One region of the Comamonas sp. Z3 genome, then DNA from elsewhere that is predicted to be linked to it. Evidence: predicted binding sites of a transcription regulator. Region 1 holds the regulator's gene; each other region holds the start of a gene.

Region 1 (4,851 bases):
CCGACAGCGCCAAGCCCATGAATATCGAGGCGGATGCGCTTCGTCACGACGAGCTGCAGCAGACCAGCGTCTTCACCGGCAATGTGGTGATGACCAAGGGCTCCATCGTGCTGCGCGGCGCCCAGCTTGATGTGCGTCAGGATGCCGAGGGCTATCAGTACGGGGTGATCAAGGCCGAACCCGGCAAGCGTGCCTTCTTCCGTCAGAAGCGCGACACCCTGGCCGGCCAGCCCGAAGAGTTCATCGAAGGCGAAGGCGAAGTCATCGAATACGACGGCAAGGCCGATATCGTCAAGTTCATCCGCCGTGGCGAGATGCGCCGCTACCGTGGTGGCCAGCTCAGCGACCAGGTCACGGGCTCCATCATCGTCTACAACAACATCACCGACGTCTATACCGTCGATGGTCAGAAGACCAGCGGCGGCCTGCCTAGCTCCTCCGTGGGCCAGGGCGGTCGCGTGCGCGCCATCATGGCGCCCAAGGACGGTACGCCGGGCGCACAGCCCAAGCTCGCCACACCTGCCACCCAGCTGCGCCCGAGCATGACGCTGGGCGGCGAGAAAGCCGACGAGAAGAAATGAGCGAGCCGACCTTCTCCAGCAGCCGCAGCGGCGAGTCCGACAGCCGCCTGGAGGCCAAGCATCTGGCCAAGTCCTATGGCAGCCGCAAGGTGGTCAAGGATGTATCGCTGTCCGTGCAAAAAGGCGAGGTGGTCGGTCTGCTCGGCCCCAACGGTGCGGGCAAGACCACATCGTTCTACATGATCGTGGGCTTGGTACGCAGCGATGGCGGCGAGATCTTCATCGACGGCCAGCCGGTGGGCGGCATGCCGATTCACCAGCGCTCGCGCCTGGGCCTGTCCTATCTGCCCCAGGAAGCCTCCATCTTTCGCAAGCTCAGCGTGGAAGACAATGTGCGCGCCGTGCTGGAGCTGCAAAAGGACGAGCAGGGCAAGGCGCTGACGCAGGGCGAGATCGAAAAGCGCCTCACGGGCCTGCTGCAGGAGCTGCGCGTCGAGCATCTGCGCCAGTCGCCGGCGCTGGCGCTGTCCGGCGGTGAACGCCGGCGCGTGGAAATCGCACGTGCCCTGGCCACGCAGCCGCGCTTCATCCTGCTTGACGAGCCGTTTGCCGGTATCGACCCGATTGCGGTGATCGAGATCCAGCGCATCATCGGCTTCCTCAAGGAGCGCGGCATCGGCGTGCTGATTACCGACCACAATGTGCGCGAGACGCTGGGCATCTGCGACCACGCTTTCATCATCAGCGACGGCCATGTGCTGGCCGAAGGCACGCCCGAGGAGATCGTGGAGAACGCCGATGTGCGCCGCGTCTATCTGGGCGAACATTTCAGAATGTGATGACCCCCACGCTCCCTCACTTTGTATGGTCGCTGCCCCCAGAAGGGGCCCTGGCCGTCTGCGCCGGGGTTTGCCCTGGGGCAGCCCGGCGGCAAACCCATAGCACTGCGCGCGTTTGCAATGATTGTCTGGGAGCCGCGCCTCGATGAAGCCAGGTCTCTCGCTACGCGTTTCGCAGCATTTATCACTGACGCCGCAGCTGCAGCAATCCATTCAGCTGCTGCAGCTCTCCACTCTGGAGCTGGCGCAGGAAGTCGAGCAGATGCTGGTCGACAACCCTTTTCTGGAGCGTGCGGGCGATGAGGCCGAAACTGCGGGAGATGCTCCTTTAGATGTAGCTAGTAGCGCCAGTGAATACAGTACTTCAGATAGTATTCATGCTGAAAAAGAAGCATCGCAAGCGCAATTAGCTACTGAAACAGTAGCGGAAGCACCGAGCCCCGAAACCCCGGAAACCCTGAACTGGGAGGCCGACGGCATGGACGGCCAGGACGGCGAATGGGGCGGCGAATCCAGCAGCGAGTGGGATACGCCCTCGGCCAGCAGCTCCACGCGCAACCGCGATGGCGATGACGAAACCGATGCCATCGATCTGGCGCGCGAGCACCAGAGCCTGACCGACTTTCTCCATCGTCAGGCGCTGAGCCTGCATCTGGGCGCGGCAGACACGGCGGCGCTGCGCTTTCTCATCGAGTCGCTCAGCGACGACGGCTATCTCGAGGATTCCCTGCAGGAGCTGGCGCAGAGCCTGGCCGGCGACGATCTGGAAGAGCGCGAGGAGCTGGAGCAGCACTTTGCCATTGCGCTGAAGCTGCTGCAAAGCCTGGAGCCGGTGGGCGTGGGCGCGCGCGATCTGGCCGAGTGCCTGCAGCTGCAGCTGCGCGACCTGATCCGCACGGCCGAGGACGAGGGCACGACCGAGGCGCATATGAACCGGCTGCTGCTGGCGCAGGCCATCTGCGCGCAGCCCATGGACTTGCTGGCGCGGCGCGATCTGCGCAAGCTCACCAGCCTGTGCGGCGCGCGCGAGGAACAGCTGCGCGAGGCCATGGCCCTGATCGCCAGGCTGGAGCCGCGTCCGGGGCGCCGCTTTGTCGACGTGGAGCGCCATATCGTGGTGCCCGATGTCATCGTGCGCCCGGTGCGGGCCGGCTCGGGCAGGGCAGACTTTTCCGTGCAGCTCAACCCCGAGGTCATGCCGCGTCTGCGCGTGCACGACATCTATGCCGGAGTGCTGCGTCGCCACAAGAACAGCGACGGTCATGCGGCGCTGCAGCAGCAGCTGCAGGAGGCGCGCTGGTTCATCAAGAACATCCAGCAGCGCTTCGACACCATCTTGCGTGTTTCCGAAGCCATCGTGGAGCGGCAGAAGAACTTCTTTGTGCATGGCGAGCTGGCCATGCGCCCGCTCGTACTGCGCGATATCGCCGACACGCTGGGCCTGCACGAGTCCACCATCAGCCGCGTGACCACGGCCAAGTACATGGCCACGCCCCAAGGTACTTTCGAGCTCAAGTATTTCTTCGGTTCGGGCCTGGGCACGGAAACCGGCGGCAGTGCCTCCAGCACGGCCGTACGTGCGCTGATCAAACAGTTTGTCGATGCCGAAGATGCCAGAAAGCCGCTGTCGGACGCCAAGCTGGCCGACATGCTCAGGGAGCAGGGCATTGAGTGTGCGCGCCGCACTGTCGCCAAATACCGCGAGCAGCTCAAGATACCGACGACCACGCTGCGCAAGGCGCTCTAAGACTTAGTGCGGCAGCAGCAGGCGGTTGTTGCGTGCCGGGTTGCGCCGGAGCGTAAGAGGCGCAGCATTCGGATCAGGGCTGACACTGCGCTTGCGGGCTGTGGCAGCAAAAGGCTGAGCGGGGCACAAGCCCGTGCTGATATGGTTCATGGCGGCAGCCAGCATGCCTTCCTGCGGGTCACCCAGTGCATGGTCTAAATCATCGGGCACGCTGCAACCGGGCACATAGCGCTGTGTTGGACCATTGCCCGGTGTAAAACCGTCGGCGTAGTCGCCAAAGCCTTTGGCGTTGATACCGGCAAACTCGATAGGGAAGTAACTGATGCCGCAGTTGTCCTTGGCCGTAAAACCATAAGGCTTGCCGCAGGTCGTGCCTCCAATCAGGATGACTTCCACATCCACACCGCGCAGGCCATTGATCAGTGCCTCACTGGCCGAGCACGTGCCCGATTGCGCTAGGACATACACCCGCTTCAGGTTGAGTGTGGGCAAGGGCTGAATATTGCTGCATTCGTTGTTGATGGGAAAGCAGGAGCTGCCATAAAACGGCGTCACCTGCGTTTCTGCGCTGCGGCGTGCGTTGTATTGCAGCGTCTCGAAAGTCTTGCCAGCCGTTTGCGTGCTGCCCGCAATCATGGTTGCCAGCTCTGCAGCGATGAACAGAAAACCACCGCCGTTGTAGCGCAGATCCAGCACTAAATCGCTCACGTTCTGGTTGCGCAGATTGGAAATGGCGGTGACCAGCTGACCTTCGGCGGGCAGCACATGGTCATTGAAGACGATGTAGCCAGCACGCGCACCGCTGTTTAGCGTGAGCACTCGCGATTGCGGCACCGGGGTGTTGGTGATATTGGTGCTGGTCAGACTTTGCACGGGCAGTTGTGCGCCGCCGCGCTGCAGGATGAAGTTGTGCGTGACGCCCAATATCTCAGGGAACAATCCGGCATTGAGCACATCCACCCCATCGGCATCGGGCGCATCGGCGGAGACGTCATCGATCGAGACCAGGGTGTCGCCACGCTTAAAACCCGCCACATCGGCTGGGCTGCCGGGCTCGATATAGGCGATGCGCAGGCCCCGTGGCGGTGTGGGGCTGGCCATTCGCCACTCGATGCCGTGACTGGGCGCAGTGGCGTTTTCGGAGACCGATTGCCATAGCTGCGTGGGATACATAAAGCTGAACTGGTCGCGCCGGGCACCGGATTCGGTAATGGCAGGCGTCAGCAGTGCATCAAAGTAATTGCTCAGGTCGGTGTAGTAGTAGCCGCTGCTGAAGCTGGCTGCGCCAGGGTCTACAGCTGGGACCTCTTCGCGCCACAGATAGGCTTCATCAAAGTAGGTGCGCAGCCAGCGCTTTTCCGTGTCCAGCGTAGCGTTGCGTAGCAGGGTATCGGCCAGGATGTTGTCGGGAGAGCATTGCTGGGCAAAGCTGCTGGATGTCTCGGCCGGGTTTGGGGGCGGGCCAGTGTTGTCTGGGTTGCTGCTGCCTGGGCTATCGGTAACAGGACTGTCATTCACGCCCCCGCCGCAACCTGCAAGCAGGCTCAGGCACACTACGCCACACAGGGCAACGCCACAGATTGAACTCGACATCGAAAGCTCCCTCGGCTGGATGTGGAATGCCAATCCCATCCGATATTTTAGAAACGGTGCCGCGAATTATTACCACCAAATGCCGAAAGTCACTATGCGCAGGTCAAGCCAAAAGGCGTGTCGTGATTTGTCTGCCGCTGTATCTGATTTC
Region 2 (4,851 bases), 200 kb from region 1:
CCAGCAGGCAACGGTGTCCCCCGCCCACTGAGCGGCGCTGGCATCGGCATTCATCGCTGACGGGGCAGGCGATGAATGCAGGGCCGGCGCGTTGCTTACTTGACGGGCTTGGCGGCGCGCACGGCCACGACCTCGATTTCCACATACCAGGCCGGGTTGGCCAGGGCAGCAATCTGGAAGGCCGAGCGTGCGGGCAGGTTGGGTTGGGCGGCCGTGCCAAAGAACTGGGTGTAGCCACGCATGAAGCCGGCAAAGTCCATCTTGTTGCCCTTGGCGGGGTCGGCCACCAGGAAGACCTGCATTTTCACCACATCGCTCATGGTGAGATTCATGCTCTTGAGCTGCTCTTCCAGGCCCTTGAGGATGGCGACGGTCTGGCCCTCGGTATCGCCGCCGTAGGCCGCAGGATCAGTGGCGGTCCTGGACTTGTCCACCACGGGCGGCACCTTGCCGGAGAGGTAGACGGTGCGGGCATCGGTGGGGATTTCCACGGCTGCGGCGATGGGGAAGGTCGAGCCCGGTGTCTTGTAGCGCAGCACATCGCCGCTGCCGGAGGTGGTGGCAGCGCAGCCGGTGATCAATGCTGCCGTACCCAGCAGGGCGGCGGTGGTGGCGGTCTTGAAGAGGGAGGGGAAGCTCATGTGATCTCCTGAATGGATTTATGGGGTGACGCGAAAGGGTTTGACATCGGCAGCAGACAGTTTGTCCGGGTACTGATTGCCGAAGCTGCTGCGCACATAGTTCACGACGTCTGCAATCTGCTCGTCGGACAGCTTGCTGGCAAAGGACGGCATGCCGTGCAGGCCGTTCATGACGACCGAGGCCGGGTAGGCTGCGGCCGCCAGCTTGGGGTTGGAGGCCAGCGCTGGGTAGAAGCCCGCGCCCTTGGCACCTTCGCCCTTGACCATGTGGCAGCCCTGGCAGATGGCCTGGTACAGGGTTTCTCCGCCGCTCTGGCTGAAGCGTGGGCGGACTGTCGAGAAGTTCTGCATCAGTGCCTGGGTGTCGGCGGGCGAGATGGACAGGACTGCCGCAGACTGCAGCGTTTGCAGGTTTTTCACATCCTGGGTTTTCACGCCATGTGATTGGGCCAGGACGGCGCCGGAGAGACCCAGGGCCAGGGCGCCAGCGGCGCAAAGACGGTGCAAGGTGTGCATGGTGAAGTTCCTTGTGGCAGACATGGACGATCAGAGGCTGGATGCCTTGGCGTGCAGACGCTGGATTGCATCCAGCGAGGACAGCACGGCACCTTCCTGCCAGGCGGGGATGTACGAGACATGCTCGCCCGCCAGCACCAGGCGCCCGTCGACCTGGGCCAGGTCCTTGTAGTGCTGCTCGCGCATTGCGTCGGTCCAGTTGCCGAAGCAGCCGTTGATCCAGGGCATGCGATGCCAGGCGACCGATACGCCATTGAGGAACTCCTGCTTGTATTGCGGATGGATCTGCGCGCCGTACTCCAGCGCCAGGCGAACGCGCTCGGCCGGTTTGAGCGAGGAGAAGCGATAGCTGTTGGAGTTCTCGAAGGAATAGGCGCCCAGCAGCACGGCGGGGCCGCGGCCCATATAGCCGGTGGAGGGGTAGGAGATCTGCTGGATCGGCAGATCGGTGTAGCTGATGCCGCCATAGATGCGCTCGTCCTCTTCCCAGAAGCGGCGCTTGAACTCCAGGCCCACCTTCATGGAGCTGCCATAGGGCACGGCAGCAATCGCGTTCTGCATGGCGCTGCCGGCCTGCACCTCGATCTGGCTCAGGATGGACAGCGGAATCGTGCAAACGCACCAGTCGGCACGGGCCTGCAGCGTGGCACCGGGCTTGAGGGTGTCCACATAGTCGACGGTCACGCCCTTGTCGTTCTGGGCGATCCTGGTGACCTTGGCGTTGTAGCGGATGGCCGAGCCCAGAGCGCGCGCCATGGCCTGGGCCAGCATGTCCATGCCGCCCTCGGGCTGGAAGATGGCGCTGTGGAACTCGTAGATATTGCCCACGCCCATCTGGCGCCACAGATTGGATTCCAGCAGCTCGTGCAGGCCCATCGGCGTCGAAGGTTTGGCCAGCGCCATCAGGCCGCCGCCGGGGTCGATGTCGTAGCCGCGGAAATCGCTGACCGCGTTGCTGGCGCGGTAGCGGTACTCCTTGTCCAGCACGCCCCAGGCCTTCAGGCTCTCCAGCAGGCGCTCTTTGTCTTCCTGGCTGACGCTCTGGTCCAGTGCGCCCTGGTTGGTGGCCTTGGCGAGCAGCTCGGCTACATGGCCATAGACATCGGTCTGCACATGGCGAAAGCGCTGGGGTTTGCCGGCCAGGGCCTTGCTGTTGTGCAGATAGGCGTTGTAGTTGACCTGGTTGAAGGCTTCGAGCTTGATGCCGAAGCGCTTGTAGTAGTCCAGCATCGCATGGTGGTGGTAGGGCACGCGCCAGGGGCCGGGGTTGAAATAGTTGCCCTTGGCAAAGCCCACTGTCTGGCGCGTGCCGTCCAGTTCGCTGAACTCGTCGCCGCCGCGCAGCGTCCAGCAGCGGCCTCCGGCGCGGCTCTGGTATTCAAGCAACTGCACCTTGTAGCCCGCAGCGCGCAACTCATGAGCGGCCACCATGCCTGCCAGGCCTGCGCCCAGCACCAGAACCGATGCGCCCGGCCTGGCGTTGCCGAGCTTGACCGGACCGTTGTAATGCGATTCGGCTGCATAACCCAGTGAACTCATGGCCTGGTACATGGCACTGCCGCCCGCGACCTTTCCGATCATCGAGAGCAGTTGTCTGCGGCTGACATGCTTGCTTGGCTCTGGCATCTGAAATTCCTTTGCTGTTGTGTATTCCGCTGTCCATCCGGGGTTGCGGGGCAAGGGTTTTCAGCAAGAGCTATGCCAGGGACGGGCCGCCAAGCATTACTCCAATGAAATCAGTGGCTTGTTATGTAATTCAGAGCGGTTGGCATCCTGCCCTTTTGACGCTTGTGGTGCATGCTCACTAATTTGAAGCATCAATGGCCAAATTGGTGCAATGGAGTCACACAATGAGGCGGAAAAAAGGCGTATCCGCTGTGATTGCGGATACGCCTTTGAGGGGGGGGCTACGGTGCTGCCGGGCTCAGAGTTCGCCGGGAGGCACGCTGGCTTCGCTGACCATGACGCGATTGCGTCCGCCACGCTTGGCTGCATAAAGCATGGCATCGGCCTGCTGGAAGACGGCCTTGATATCGGGAGCGCTGTCGGGCCAGTGGGCCACGCCCAGCGAAATGGTGATGTGGCCCACCGGTGGCATCTCCATCTTCTCGACCAGCTGACGCAGTCGCTCGGCGGCATGCGCGGCCGCCTCCGGCACCGTGCCGGGCAGCAGCAGCAGAAACTCCTCGCCACCCATACGGCAGGGCACGTCGTCGATACGAGAGACCTCGCGCATGGTGCGCGCGAGCTGCCTGAGTACCTCGTCGCCCGTATCGTGGCCGAAGCCGTCGTTGATGCGCTTGAAGTGATCGATGTCGATGGCAATCACCGAGAACGGCAGTGCCTGCGTCTGGAAGGCGGTGATGGCGGCTTCCAGATGGCGGCGGTTGCCCAGACCCGTCAGCGGATCGGTGTTCACGTCTTCGCGCAGCTTGGTGATGTTGCGTTGCAGCAGGTTCAGGCCCTTGAGCATGGCTTTCTTGAGTTCATAAGACTCGAAGTACCATGACTTGACGGCCTGAATGTTCTGCGCGGTTTCGGGCTTGTCCATATCGTGCGCGCCATTGGCCAGTTGGCGCAGCGGGCTGGAAATGCGGCGTGCGCTCCACCAGATGACCACCAGCATCAGCAGGGCGATGGGCAGGGTCTTGTAGAGCACGGAGCGCATCATCATGTTGAGCGGCGCCAGCGTGGCAGCCTTGGGGCGCTGGGCCACGATGCCCCAGCCCGAGGCGTGGATCACGGCATAGCCGGCCAGCATTTCCACGCCCTTGCTGTTGACGACAGGTGCCGTGCCCGACTCGCCGCGGATGACCGCGTTGATGACATCGTTGTTGATCACCTGATCGCCCACACGGTGGTTGTCGGGGTGATAGATGATGTGCTTGTTTCTGTCCACCACATAGACATAGGTGCCGTCCTGGTAGAAGTGCGAGCCCAGCAGGGTGTCGAGAATGCTGTCTTCCTTGAGGTAGATGCTGCCGCCCACCGCTCCCAGAAATTCGCCCTGAGGACCGAAAATGGGCTGCGAGACAAATACGATGTAGTTTCCGGCAGTGGACATATAGGGCTGGCTGATGACCGGGCCGCGGGTGCTCAAGGTCTGTGTCACCCCGGCACTTTGCAGCGTCTTGCCCTTGATCTGCAGGGTTTCGGGCGATGTCGCCAGCACATAGCCCGTGGGGTCGATGATGGTGACGGAGTTGAAGCTCTTGGTCTGAAGGCGCAGACGCGTGGCCTCTTTGGCCAGATAGCCCATGTCATCCATGTGCGCCCCCATCAGACTGGCGCTGTATTCCAGTTGTTGCAGGGCGGACTGCAGAAAGTCATCCGTGCTCTTGGCCAGCTTGGTCGCGTAGGCGTGGTGACCTTCCAGCGTGTTGTCTATCAGCTGCTGGCGCTGCACCAGATAGCCGGCGTAGAAGGTATTGAGAAACGGGATCAGCGCGCTGCAGATGGTCAGGACCAGAATCAGGCGGCGCAGGTCAAGTCGGGTCGGTGCGAGGCGGCGTTGCCAGGGGAGAGATTTCTTCACAGATGATGTCGCGAGAGCAGGGCGGCTCTGCACTGTACCTGTGTGCTCTGACAGGCTCAGACCCCGGCCGCATATTCATTGAATGCCTGCATTATGGTTCCTCGCGCCGGGGCCCTGCTCATGGTCAACCACCATGCAGCCGTTCTACAGCGACAAGTC
Region 3 (4,851 bases), on a different contig from region 1:
AAGGCGTACTTGAGCAGACGGTCGGCGCCATGCTTGCTATAGACCGATTCCTGGATGCAGATCTCGCGGTCCGTGCCTTCAAACATGATGCCGCCCAGGGCCGTGTACTCGCCCTCGGTGTTCTCGCGCACCACGTAGTAGTCGATGTCACCGGGCTTGCGGCCGGCCAGGGGGCAGGGCACGCCTTCGAACAGGCGCACCGGGCGCAGGTTGATGTACTGGTCGAATTCGCGGCGGAACTTGAGCAGCGAGCCCCACAGCGAGATATGGTCGGGCACGGTGGCGGGCCAGCCCACGGCGCCGAAGAAGATGGCATCCATGTCCGAGAGCTGGGCCTTCCAGTCGTCGGGCATCATCTGGCCGTGTTCGGCGTAGTAGTCGCAGTGGGCCCAGTCGAAATGGTGGAACTCCAGCGGCAGGTCGAAGCGCCTGGCTGCGGCTTCCAGCGCGCGCAGGCCTTCGGGCATGACTTCCTTGCCGATGCCGTCGCCGGCGATGACTGCAATCTTTTTGGGAGTGGACATGGTGCTCTCTCGTGAATGTGTTGGGTGGCGAGGCAGCGGCTCAGCCTGTGCCTGGCGGTATTCTGCACCTTGCATAAATGAATACAATTGACTGATCGTGGCCTGATTGTTTACAGATCGTGCAGAAAATGCCCTCGCCCGAAGACCTGCGTGTCTTCACCACCGTGGTGCGCAAAGCCAGCTTTGCCGAGGCTGCGGCCGCGCACAATGCTTCGCCGGCCTTTGTCAGCAAGCGCATCCGCCTGCTGGAGCAGGAGCTGGGCGTGAAGCTGCTGCATCGCACCACACGGCGGGTCGCTGTCACGGAGCAGGGCGAGCGCGTCTACCACTGGGCGCAGCGCATTCTGGACGAGGTCGAGCATCTGCTGCAGGAGGTGGATGTGACGCGTCGCCAGCCGCGCGGCCTGCTGCGGGTGTCCACCAGCTTCGGCTTTGGCCGCCATGTGGTGGCGCCTGCGCTGTCGCAGCTGATTGCGCAATATCCGGCGCTGCAGCTGCGCCTGGAGGTGTTTGACCGCATCGTCGATGTCGCGGCCGAAGGCTTCGATCTCGATGTGCGCGTGGGCGACGAGATCGCGCCGCATCTGATTGCCCGCCATCTGGCCGACAACCATCGCGTGCTGTGCGCGGCCCCGGCCTATGTGAAGCGGCGTGGCAGTCCGCGCACGCTCGACGAGCTGGCTGCGCATGACTGCCTGGTCATCAAGGAGCGTGACCATCCCTTCGGTGTCTGGAAACTGCGCTCGGGCAGTCAGGAGCGCAGCGTGAAAGTGACCGGGCCGCTGTCCACCAATCATGGCGAGATGGCCGTGCAATGGGCGCGCGACGGCCATGGCATCGTGCTGCGCTCGCTCTGGGATGTGGCGGCCGATCTGCAGGCCGGGCACCTGCTGCAGCTGCTGCCCGAGTGGCAGCAGCAGGCGAATATCTGGGCTGTCTATCCGACGCGGCTGGAGCGCTCGGCCAAGGTGCGGGTCTGCGTCGAGTTCCTGCAGGAGTTCTTCAGCAAGCAGGCGCCCACGGGATTCAGGAGTGCTATGAAAAAAGAAGCTGCTATCGATTGATATACATAAATTTCAGAGTCTTTTGAATCTGAAAAATATGCACAGCAAGCGCAAGCAGCTTCTGTTTTTGAGCCTGATACCGCAGGGCGGCTCAGGCCGGTTGCCAATTATTGGGTCAGCGCGGCCTTCACGGCAGCGGACACCAGGCCCATATCGGCCTTGCCGGCCAGCTGGGTCTTGACGGCGCCCATCACCTTGCCCATGTCGCCGGGGCCGGAGGCGCCCAGTTCGGCCACGATGGCCTGCACGGCCGCGGTGATCTCGGCTTCGCCCATGCGTTCGGGCAGATAAACCTTGAGCACTTCCATTTCGGCCTTTTCCACATCGGCCAGATCGCTGCGATTGGCGGCTTCGAAGGCGGCGATGGAGTCCTTGCGCTGCTTGATCAGCTTGTCGACGATGGCGATGACGGCCGCGTCGTCGAGCTCGATGCGCTCGTCCACTTCCTTTTGCTTCATCGCGGCCTGCAGCAGGCGGATGGTGCCCAGGCGTGCACTGTCCTTGGCACGCATGGCGGTCTTCATGTCTTCGGTAATCTGGGCTTTCAGGCTCATGGCTTTCTCCTTGGGGTGGGCGAATGGCAGTCCGCGATGTGAATGGCGCCGACTGTCCATGCGCTGGGAGGTCACTGCGCAGCCGGGCAGGCTTGGCAGTGGCCAGAAAACAAAAAACCCGCGCCTGGCGTCCCGAGCGCGGGTTTGCGGCTGTTTTAAGGCCGACTGGTCCTAATCAACGATTAGTACAGCTTCTTAGGCAGTTGCATGCTGCGAACGCGCTTGTAGTGACGCTTCACGGCAGCAGCCTTCTTGCGCTTGCGCTCGGCTGTGGGCTTTTCGTAGAACTCGCGAGCACGCAGATCGGTCAGCAGACCCAGCTTTTCGATGGTGCGCTTGAAGCGGCGCAGGGCAACTTCATAGGGCTCGTTTTCTTTGACGCGGATGGTAGTCATTTAATTTCCAGATATATCTGTGCTGACAGAGGGTTCTCGGGAAGATCGGGCCTGAGAGCCGTGTACAGCGGTTTCCCCGCCACTTTTTAACTAGTATGGCCGACGGGGTAATGCCAGCAAAGTCGAGCATTATAGACCAAGACTTGGGCTGCGTCTGCATAGCGCAGCCAAGCAATCCTGCGCTGGCCGGGATGACAGGGCTTTGCCGCAGCAGGCTGGCGTTGCCAATGCCCCGATCCAGGCACCGCCATTGTGCGCTTGTGACTGTCTTTATGCCTTTGCTGCGCGCAAGGTGCAGGCCCTAGCCCACGCCGGTGTCGCTGGGATCTGGGGTTTGTGTGGAGCATCTTGTGCACGGAAATTGCATACAGTTTAAGAGCTCTGTTTCTTGATTCAAGTCAGGAGGCGAGTGACCTGGTGCCTGTGCGCATCGCTGTCTTTTCCGTGTCCAAGGAGCTTTCATCTTGTCCAGCGCTTCTCATTCCTCATCGGTTTCGCGTCGTCAATGGATGGCTTCGGCCATCGCCGTCCCCGGCCTGCTGGCGCTGACGGCCTGTGCCGGCAAGGCCCAGGCTCCGGGCGCTGCTGCGGCCGGCAATTCTCTGGTGGTGGGCGGTCTGTTTGCCGGCTCGCGCAGCGACAAGGGCTTTATGGAGGCCGGCTGGCGCGGTCTGGAAAAAGCGCGCCAGGAGCTAGGGGTGCAGACCCGTTTTCTCGACGGCATGGCACCCAGGAAGGAGTTGCTGGAGCCGGCTCTCGTGCAACTCGCGGGCCAGGGCGCACAACTGGTGATTGCCCATGGCGGGCAGAACAATCAGGCCGCAGCCGACGTTGCGGCGCGCTTTCCCAGGACCCAGTTCGTCGTGACCCAGGGCGCGGTGCAGGGGAGCAATCTTTGCAGCTATGACGTGCTGCAGGAAGAGTCGGCCTATCTGGCCGGAGTGCTGGCGGCGCTGACCACCAGGACCGGTGTGGTCGGTCATATGTCGGGCATTCGGGTGCTCCCAGGACTCAAGGGACGTGCCGCCTATGCGGCCGGCGTGCGCGATACCGATCCCAAGGTCAAGCTGCTGACGAACTTCTCTGGCGATCAGGACGACAACGCCTTGTCGCACCGCATTGCCAGGGCCCAGATGGCAGCCGGTGCCGATGTGATCTTCACCATGCTCAACTCCGGCCGCGATGGCGTGACCCAGGCCTGCCGTGAGGCGGGCACGCGCCAGATCGGCAATGTGATCGACTGGACTACGGTGGACCCGCAGGTGTTCGTCGCTTCCGCCTGGGCCGATGTGGGCATTGGCGCGTTCTTGGCCGTCAAGGACATGCAGGAGCGCGGTGCACCCGGCCCGGGTATTCGCAAGATCGGTCTGAGCGATCCGGCTGCCGTACGCCTGACCATGGGCGAGGCAGTGGCGCCCGCTGTGCGCGAGCGCGTGGCCAGGGCGTCCGCAGCCATCTCCTCGGGGCAGCTCAAGGTTACCGAGCACTACGAAGGCCCGGAGTTTACGGTCTGAGCGCATGGTGGGCCGCCGCTCCGATTTCAGTTGCTCAAGCCTGTAGCGACTGCTTTTCCGCCATGGCCTGGGCGCAGGCAGCGGCACTGGCCCAGGCCCACTGGAAGTTGTAGCCGCCCAGCCAGCCGGTGATGTCCACCACCTCCCCGATAAAGTACAGGCCCGGGCGGGTCTTGCACTCCATGGTTTGCTGGGACAGCACCTTGGTGTCCACGCCGCCCAGCGTGACCTCGGCTTTTTTGTAGCCTTCGGTGCCCGTGGGGGTGATTTCCCAGCGCGACAGCTGTTCCGCCAGTCTGGCCAGGGCCTTGTCGCCGGCCTCGTTGATGGGGCGCTGCAGCTCGGGCATGCGGCTGACCCAGGCATCGGCCAGACGCGCGGGCAGGTGGGCGGCCAGCTCGTTGGCTACCAGCTTGCGCGAGTGAAGCTTGGCCTGGGCAAGCACCTCGGCCAGATCCACGCCAGGAAGCAGATTGATCTGCAGCGGGGTGCCGGGCTTCCAGTAGCTGGAGATCTGCAGCACCGCAGGACCGGAGAGGCCGCGATGGGTGAACAGCAAATCCTCGTGGAAGCTCATGCGCTCCTTTTTGCTGCCGGTGCTGATTTCCACGGGCAGGGCCAGACCGGCCAGGCCTGCGTAGGGCTGCCAGCCTTCGCCGTCGAAGGTCATGGGCACCAGGCCGGGCGTGCGCTCGATCAGCGGCAGACCGAACTGCTGGGCCAGCCGGTAGCCGAAGTCGGTGGCGCCTATCTTGGGAATGCTCAGGCCGCCGGTGGCAATGACCAGATTGGCAGCCTGT
Region 4 (4,851 bases), on a different contig from region 1:
CTGGTGGGCGGCAGCATCGGCCTGATGTTTGCGCTGGCGCTGGTGCTGGCACCGCTGCTCAACGCCTGGATTGGACTGTCCGGCATCTTCGGCCTGACCTGCGCGCTGGCGCTGGCCGGTATTGCCGTGGTCCTGTGGGTAGTGCCGCCCGAGCCCAGGCAGCATGCCGATGCGCCCAAGGGGCGGTTCAGCGAGCTGCTGGGCCAGTCCGATCTGCTGCGCCTGAACTTCGGCGTGTTCATTCTGCATACCGTGCAGATGTCCATGTGGGTTGCCGTGCCGGCCATGCTGGTACAGGCCGGTCTGGCCAAGGAGCAGCATTGGCACATCTATCTGCCGGCCGTGCTGCTGTCTTTTGTGGCCATGGGCCTGCTGTTTTCCATGGAGCGCAAGGGCAGGCTGCGCACCGCCTTGCTGGGGGCCATCGGCCTGGTGCTGGTCGTGCAGATCGGTCTGGGCATGCTGGCCGCCAGCGGCACCATTCCTACGGTCTGGTGCATGGCGCTGCTGATGTTTCTGTTCTTCTGCGGCTTCAACGCGCTTGAGGCTACCCAGCCAAGCCTGGTCTCGCGCATGGCTCCGGCGCCGCTGCGCGGTGCGGCCTTGGGTGCCTACAACACATTGCAGTCGTTGGGACTGTTTGCCGGCGGTGCTGTCGGCGGTGCTGTCGCCAAATTTGCGGGTGTGCCGGGCCTGTTCATCATGACGACGGTGCTGGTTGCCCTGTGGCTGGCCGTGACCTGGCCGCTGCGCCCGGTAGGCCGCCACTGAGATGCAGTAGCCTGCGAAGGCTCAGTCTCTTGCTCGGCTGCCTGCGCGCAGTTGCCGGAGCGCCCGGCATGGCCGATGTGGGATATCGGGAAATCCCGTGCTCTTCAGGTCGGGCTTGGGGCAGAATACGAGCTTCATTGGTTCGGGACCTTTCTTGACTGCCCGGGCCACTTTTTGAAAAGGTATCTCTATGGCATCCGTCAACAAAGTCATCATCGTCGGCAATCTGGGTCGTGACCCCGAAATGCGTACCTTCCCCAGCGGCGATCAGGTGGCCAATGTGACCATCGCCACCACGGACCGCTGGCGCGACAAGAACACCGGTGAAAACCGCGAAGCCACCGAATGGCACCGCGTGGTCTTCAACGGCAAGCTGGCCGAAATCGTGGGGCAGTATCTGCGCAAGGGCAGCCAGGTCTATGTGGAAGGCAGCCTGCGCACCCGCAAATGGACCGATCAGGCCTCCGGCCAGGAGCGTTACGCTACCGAAATCCGCGCCGACACCATGCAGATGCTGGGTAGCCGCCAGGGCGGCGGTCAGCAGCAAGGCGGCTACGGTGGTGACGATGGCTATGGTGAAAGCAGCTATCAGGCGCCCAGCCGTCCAGCTCCCGCGCCCATGCAGCAGCGCCCCGCACCGGCACCCATGCAGCAGCGTTCTGCTCCCGCTCCCATGGCTCCTCCTCCCCAGCGCGCTGCGTCGGGGTTTGACGACATGGACGACGACATTCCCTTCTAATTCACGGACTGGCGGAAGTTGCCGCTTTCCAGGAATCTGCAAAAGCCCGCGCTTCCATCAGCGCGGGCTTTTTCTTTGCGGTGACTGAGAGGCTGCAGGAACAATTCCATGGATGTTGCAGGCGAATGGCAGCAGAGTTGAAAATTTCAATCGGATCCCTGGCTTCATCGAATTAGTGAAATAAGATGCTGCATCCAGGCGCGTTTCATCCGGTTACGATTAATGTCCGGGCGCTGAATCACACACTCAAGTGTGAGGGATCTCTGCCAGTGCAGCCAAGCGGGACTTGGCGTTTCCTCAGGAGCTTCGAGCATGCCGACTTTGGTCATCTCAATCGACGGCGCAGTCATCAAGGAAGTGCAGCTCACCAAGGAGCGCACGACCGTGGGTCGTCGTCCTTATAACGACATCGTGATCGAGAATCTGGCGGTCAGCGGCGAGCATGCCGTGCTCACCATCACTGGCGGCAAGGTCAGCATCGAGGACTTGCGCAGCACCAACGGCACCTATGTCAATGGCCGTGCCATCCAGAAGCAGTATCTGCTCAACGGCGACCTGCTGGACATTGGGCGTTACAAGATCCGCTTTCTCGACACCGTGATCCCCGATACCCATATTGCGTCTGCCCAGGGCGGGAAAAAGGCAGCGCTGGCGCATATTTCGGAAGAGGCGGACAGCGGCCATGCCAAACTGGCCAGCCCTTCCGGGTTTGGCGAAATCTCCAGCTTCAGTTCCACCATTCAGGGCTCGCTTGCCGCACTGCCGGAGCGTCACGCCGTGATTCGCATGCTCACCGGCAGCCTGGCAGGCAAGGAAATAGCGCTTTTCAAGGTCGTCACCACCCTGGGCAAGCCCGGGGTAGCCATTGCTTCCATCACCCAGAAGCCCCATGGCTTTGTGCTTACCCAACTGGAAGGTGCCAGCGAAGACCTCAAGCTCAATGGTCAGGTAGTCGGGCCGCTCTCCGTGCCCCTGCTCAATGGCGACACTGTGGACCTGGCAGGCAGCACCATGCGCTTTGTCGTGGAGTGAGAAGCCGGCTTGACTTGCACCAAGAGCCTGACAAATTTGTCATTGCTTGTGACGGGAACGCCAAAATTGTTACTTAAACTCGCGTTCGTGTTGCCAAACGTGTCGTCTGTTGCAGGCGCTGCCTCTGTCAAATTGTTGGCATGCAGCTTGCTTCATACGTTGGGTCTCATCCAACAAGGGAGTTTGAAATGAAGCGTTCCATTCAAAAGGGTTTCACCCTGATCGAACTGATGATCGTTGTGGCGATCATCGGTATTCTGGCTGCTGTGGCTCTGCCTGCTTATCAGGATTACACCGTGCGCGCACGCGTGTCTGAAGGTTTGGTGCAAGCTGCTGCCGCTAAGACACTGGTTTCTGAAAATGCAGCTACTGGTCGTGACCTGAGCCTGGGTTTTACAGGAATTTCCGCGACCAGCAATGTAGCAAGCTTGGCTGTGGCATCTAATAACGGTGTTATTACTGTTGTTACCTCCTCTGCGGCAAAGAACATTACACTGACATTGACACCTACAGTTGCAGGGGCTGCACTTGCCTCTGGTACTGTGCCCGACGGCAACATCTCTTGGAAGTGCGGTCTTTCTGACACTACAAAGCAGAAGTACGTTCCCTCTGAGTGCCGTTAAGCTAGTTAATATGTGGCTTAAGCTGAAAATGCTTGGCGAGAAAAAGGCCCTGGACAGGGCCTTTTTCTTTAGCAGATCCATATGTTATTTATTAATCTCTTTTGCAATTTCTACCTGTTTTTTATGGAGTGTACAGTCACCACTAATTTCGTCAATAAATAACGAGGTGGTTTCATATATCACAATATCTTTATTGGTGCTGCTATTTCTGAGAAAAGACTTAATATTTAAGTATGACTTGATATTTTATCTTTTTGTTGGAAGCTTAGTAATAAGTTTTTTTAATGCGCAAGGAGAAAGGTATTGGGGGACAAAAAATCTTACATATTTTCTGTATGCTGGAAATGCGCTGATTTTTTATACGGTCGCATCTTCTACCAATGAAGGCGGTACAAGTAAAGAAGATTTTTTTAAGTTTCTATTGATTGCAATAATTTTCGCCTCAACAATCAGTAGTTTCATCGTCATTTATCAATGGCTGGGGTATGCTAATAATGAGTTAATAACAAATATCTGGATTTATCCTGCTTCCGGTGATAGATTCTCCGCTAATTTGGCTCAGCCCAATCATTTGGCTACATTGCTTTCTCTGGGCATCTGTGCAGCGCTTTATTTTTCGAGAAACGCAAAAAATGTTGCAATTGTCTCATTGTTTATATTGGTTTCTAGTTTTTGCATATACCTGACATACTCGAGAACATCTTATATATCTTTATTTCTTGTTGGGGTATATTACGCCTGCATTAAGAAATTCGAGAGGAAATATATTTTTCTGGGTTTTTTGCCGTTAATTTCATTATTTTTAATTGCTCATACATTTCCTTGGTGGATGGATATATCACCTTTATCTTTTGTATCCCAGGGGGACCGTGGCCTTGAGTCAGGCAGATACCTCCTATGGTCTATGGCTTGGGATGGTTTAAAAGAAAAATATTTACTCGGTTATGGCCCTGGAAATATCATTGGTATGTATAAAGAAGTGCTGCCAAGTCACTTGGGCTTTGCAGAGGGAAGTGTTCCAAGTAGTAGTCACAATATTGTTGTAGATGTTGCCTTGATGTTTGGTGTTCCTTTTGCACTGATATTTTCCTTGGTATTGATAAAAATAATAATTAAAGCATTTTATGAAGCCAAAGAATCAATTTCTGGGTACGCATATTTATCAATAATTCCAGTTGTTACGCATTCAATGCTTGAGTATCCTGAGAACTATGCTTATTTTTTACTTCCACTTTCATTATTTGTTGGGCTTGCAAATCCATTGAAAAATAATACGCAGGTTACTAAAATAAAGTCTGTCGTTTTTTATGTTGTGTATGTCACTATTTCTTTTCTTACTATCTATTCAATATTTGATTTTTATTCAATTGAAAAAAATTTCAAAAAATTAAGACTGCAAAATTTAAATGTCGAACTAAGTACCCCATTTACAGGATCTGGCAAGTGTTTTCTTAAAATGTACTGTGATTTTTTGGATGCACATCTTATTACGGATATGTCATCGCTGAATAAAGTTACAGGAGATGAAAATCAATATTTGATTGATTTGTCTCGGTCATTACCAACTCCAAAAATAATGGAAATTTCAATATTTATATCAATAAATGAAAAAGATTATTTTAGAGTAAAAAAAGAAATAATAAATTACTGTCTTTTTTTTGGGAGAGATAGCTGTATGCATCTCGA

Evidence for each region. Region 1 encodes sigma-54, which starts transcription at its own class of promoters, with help from an activator protein. Its sites were predicted from a motif close to TGGCANGNAANCTGCTTT; they were not measured.
Region 2: a site for sigma-54 is predicted at 2,844-2,861, ahead of FSY59_RS14345 (flavin monoamine oxidase family protein). Genes of this name have one in related genera too.
Region 3: a site for sigma-54 is predicted at 2,888-2,905, ahead of FSY59_RS25590 (BMP family protein). Genes of this name have one in related genera too.
Region 4: a site for sigma-54 is predicted at 2,679-2,696, ahead of FSY59_RS09535 (pilin). Genes of this name have one in related genera too.

Annotation. Positions count from the first base shown of each region.
Region 1 covers NZ_VOQU01000004.1:679,859-684,709, reverse strand. Annotated here, with positions in the region: gene lptA (lipopolysaccharide transport periplasmic protein LptA) at 1-581, shown strand, start outside; gene lptB (LPS export ABC transporter ATP-binding protein) at 578-1,360, shown strand; gene FSY59_RS15295 (RNA polymerase factor sigma-54) at 1,506-3,107, shown strand; gene FSY59_RS15290 (S41 family peptidase) at 3,111-4,625, opposite strand.
Region 2 covers NZ_VOQU01000004.1:483,010-487,860, reverse strand. Annotated here, with positions in the region: gene FSY59_RS14360 (MFS transporter) at 1-31, shown strand, start outside; gene FSY59_RS14355 (RidA family protein) at 96-641, opposite strand; gene FSY59_RS14350 (cytochrome c) at 660-1,157, opposite strand; gene FSY59_RS14345 (flavin monoamine oxidase family protein) at 1,188-2,783, opposite strand; gene FSY59_RS14340 (sensor domain-containing diguanylate cyclase) at 3,082-4,692, opposite strand; gene FSY59_RS14335 (molybdopterin-dependent oxidoreductase) at 4,837-4,851, opposite strand, start outside.
Region 3 covers NZ_VOQU01000011.1:21,797-26,647, reverse strand. Annotated here, with positions in the region: gene FSY59_RS25610 (tartrate dehydrogenase) at 1-524, opposite strand, end outside; gene FSY59_RS25605 (LysR substrate-binding domain-containing protein) at 653-1,588, shown strand; gene FSY59_RS25600 (GatB/YqeY domain-containing protein) at 1,696-2,142, opposite strand; gene rpsU (30S ribosomal protein S21) at 2,325-2,537, opposite strand; gene FSY59_RS25590 (BMP family protein) at 3,002-4,051, shown strand; gene FSY59_RS25585 (NAD(P)/FAD-dependent oxidoreductase) at 4,086-4,851, opposite strand, start outside.
Region 4 covers NZ_VOQU01000003.1:212,838-217,688, reverse strand. Annotated here, with positions in the region: gene FSY59_RS09550 (MFS transporter) at 1-771, shown strand, start outside; gene ssb (single-stranded DNA-binding protein) at 962-1,510, shown strand; gene FSY59_RS09540 (FHA domain-containing protein) at 1,823-2,542, shown strand; gene FSY59_RS09535 (pilin) at 2,731-3,165, shown strand; gene FSY59_RS09530 (PglL family O-oligosaccharyltransferase) at 3,176-4,851, shown strand, end outside.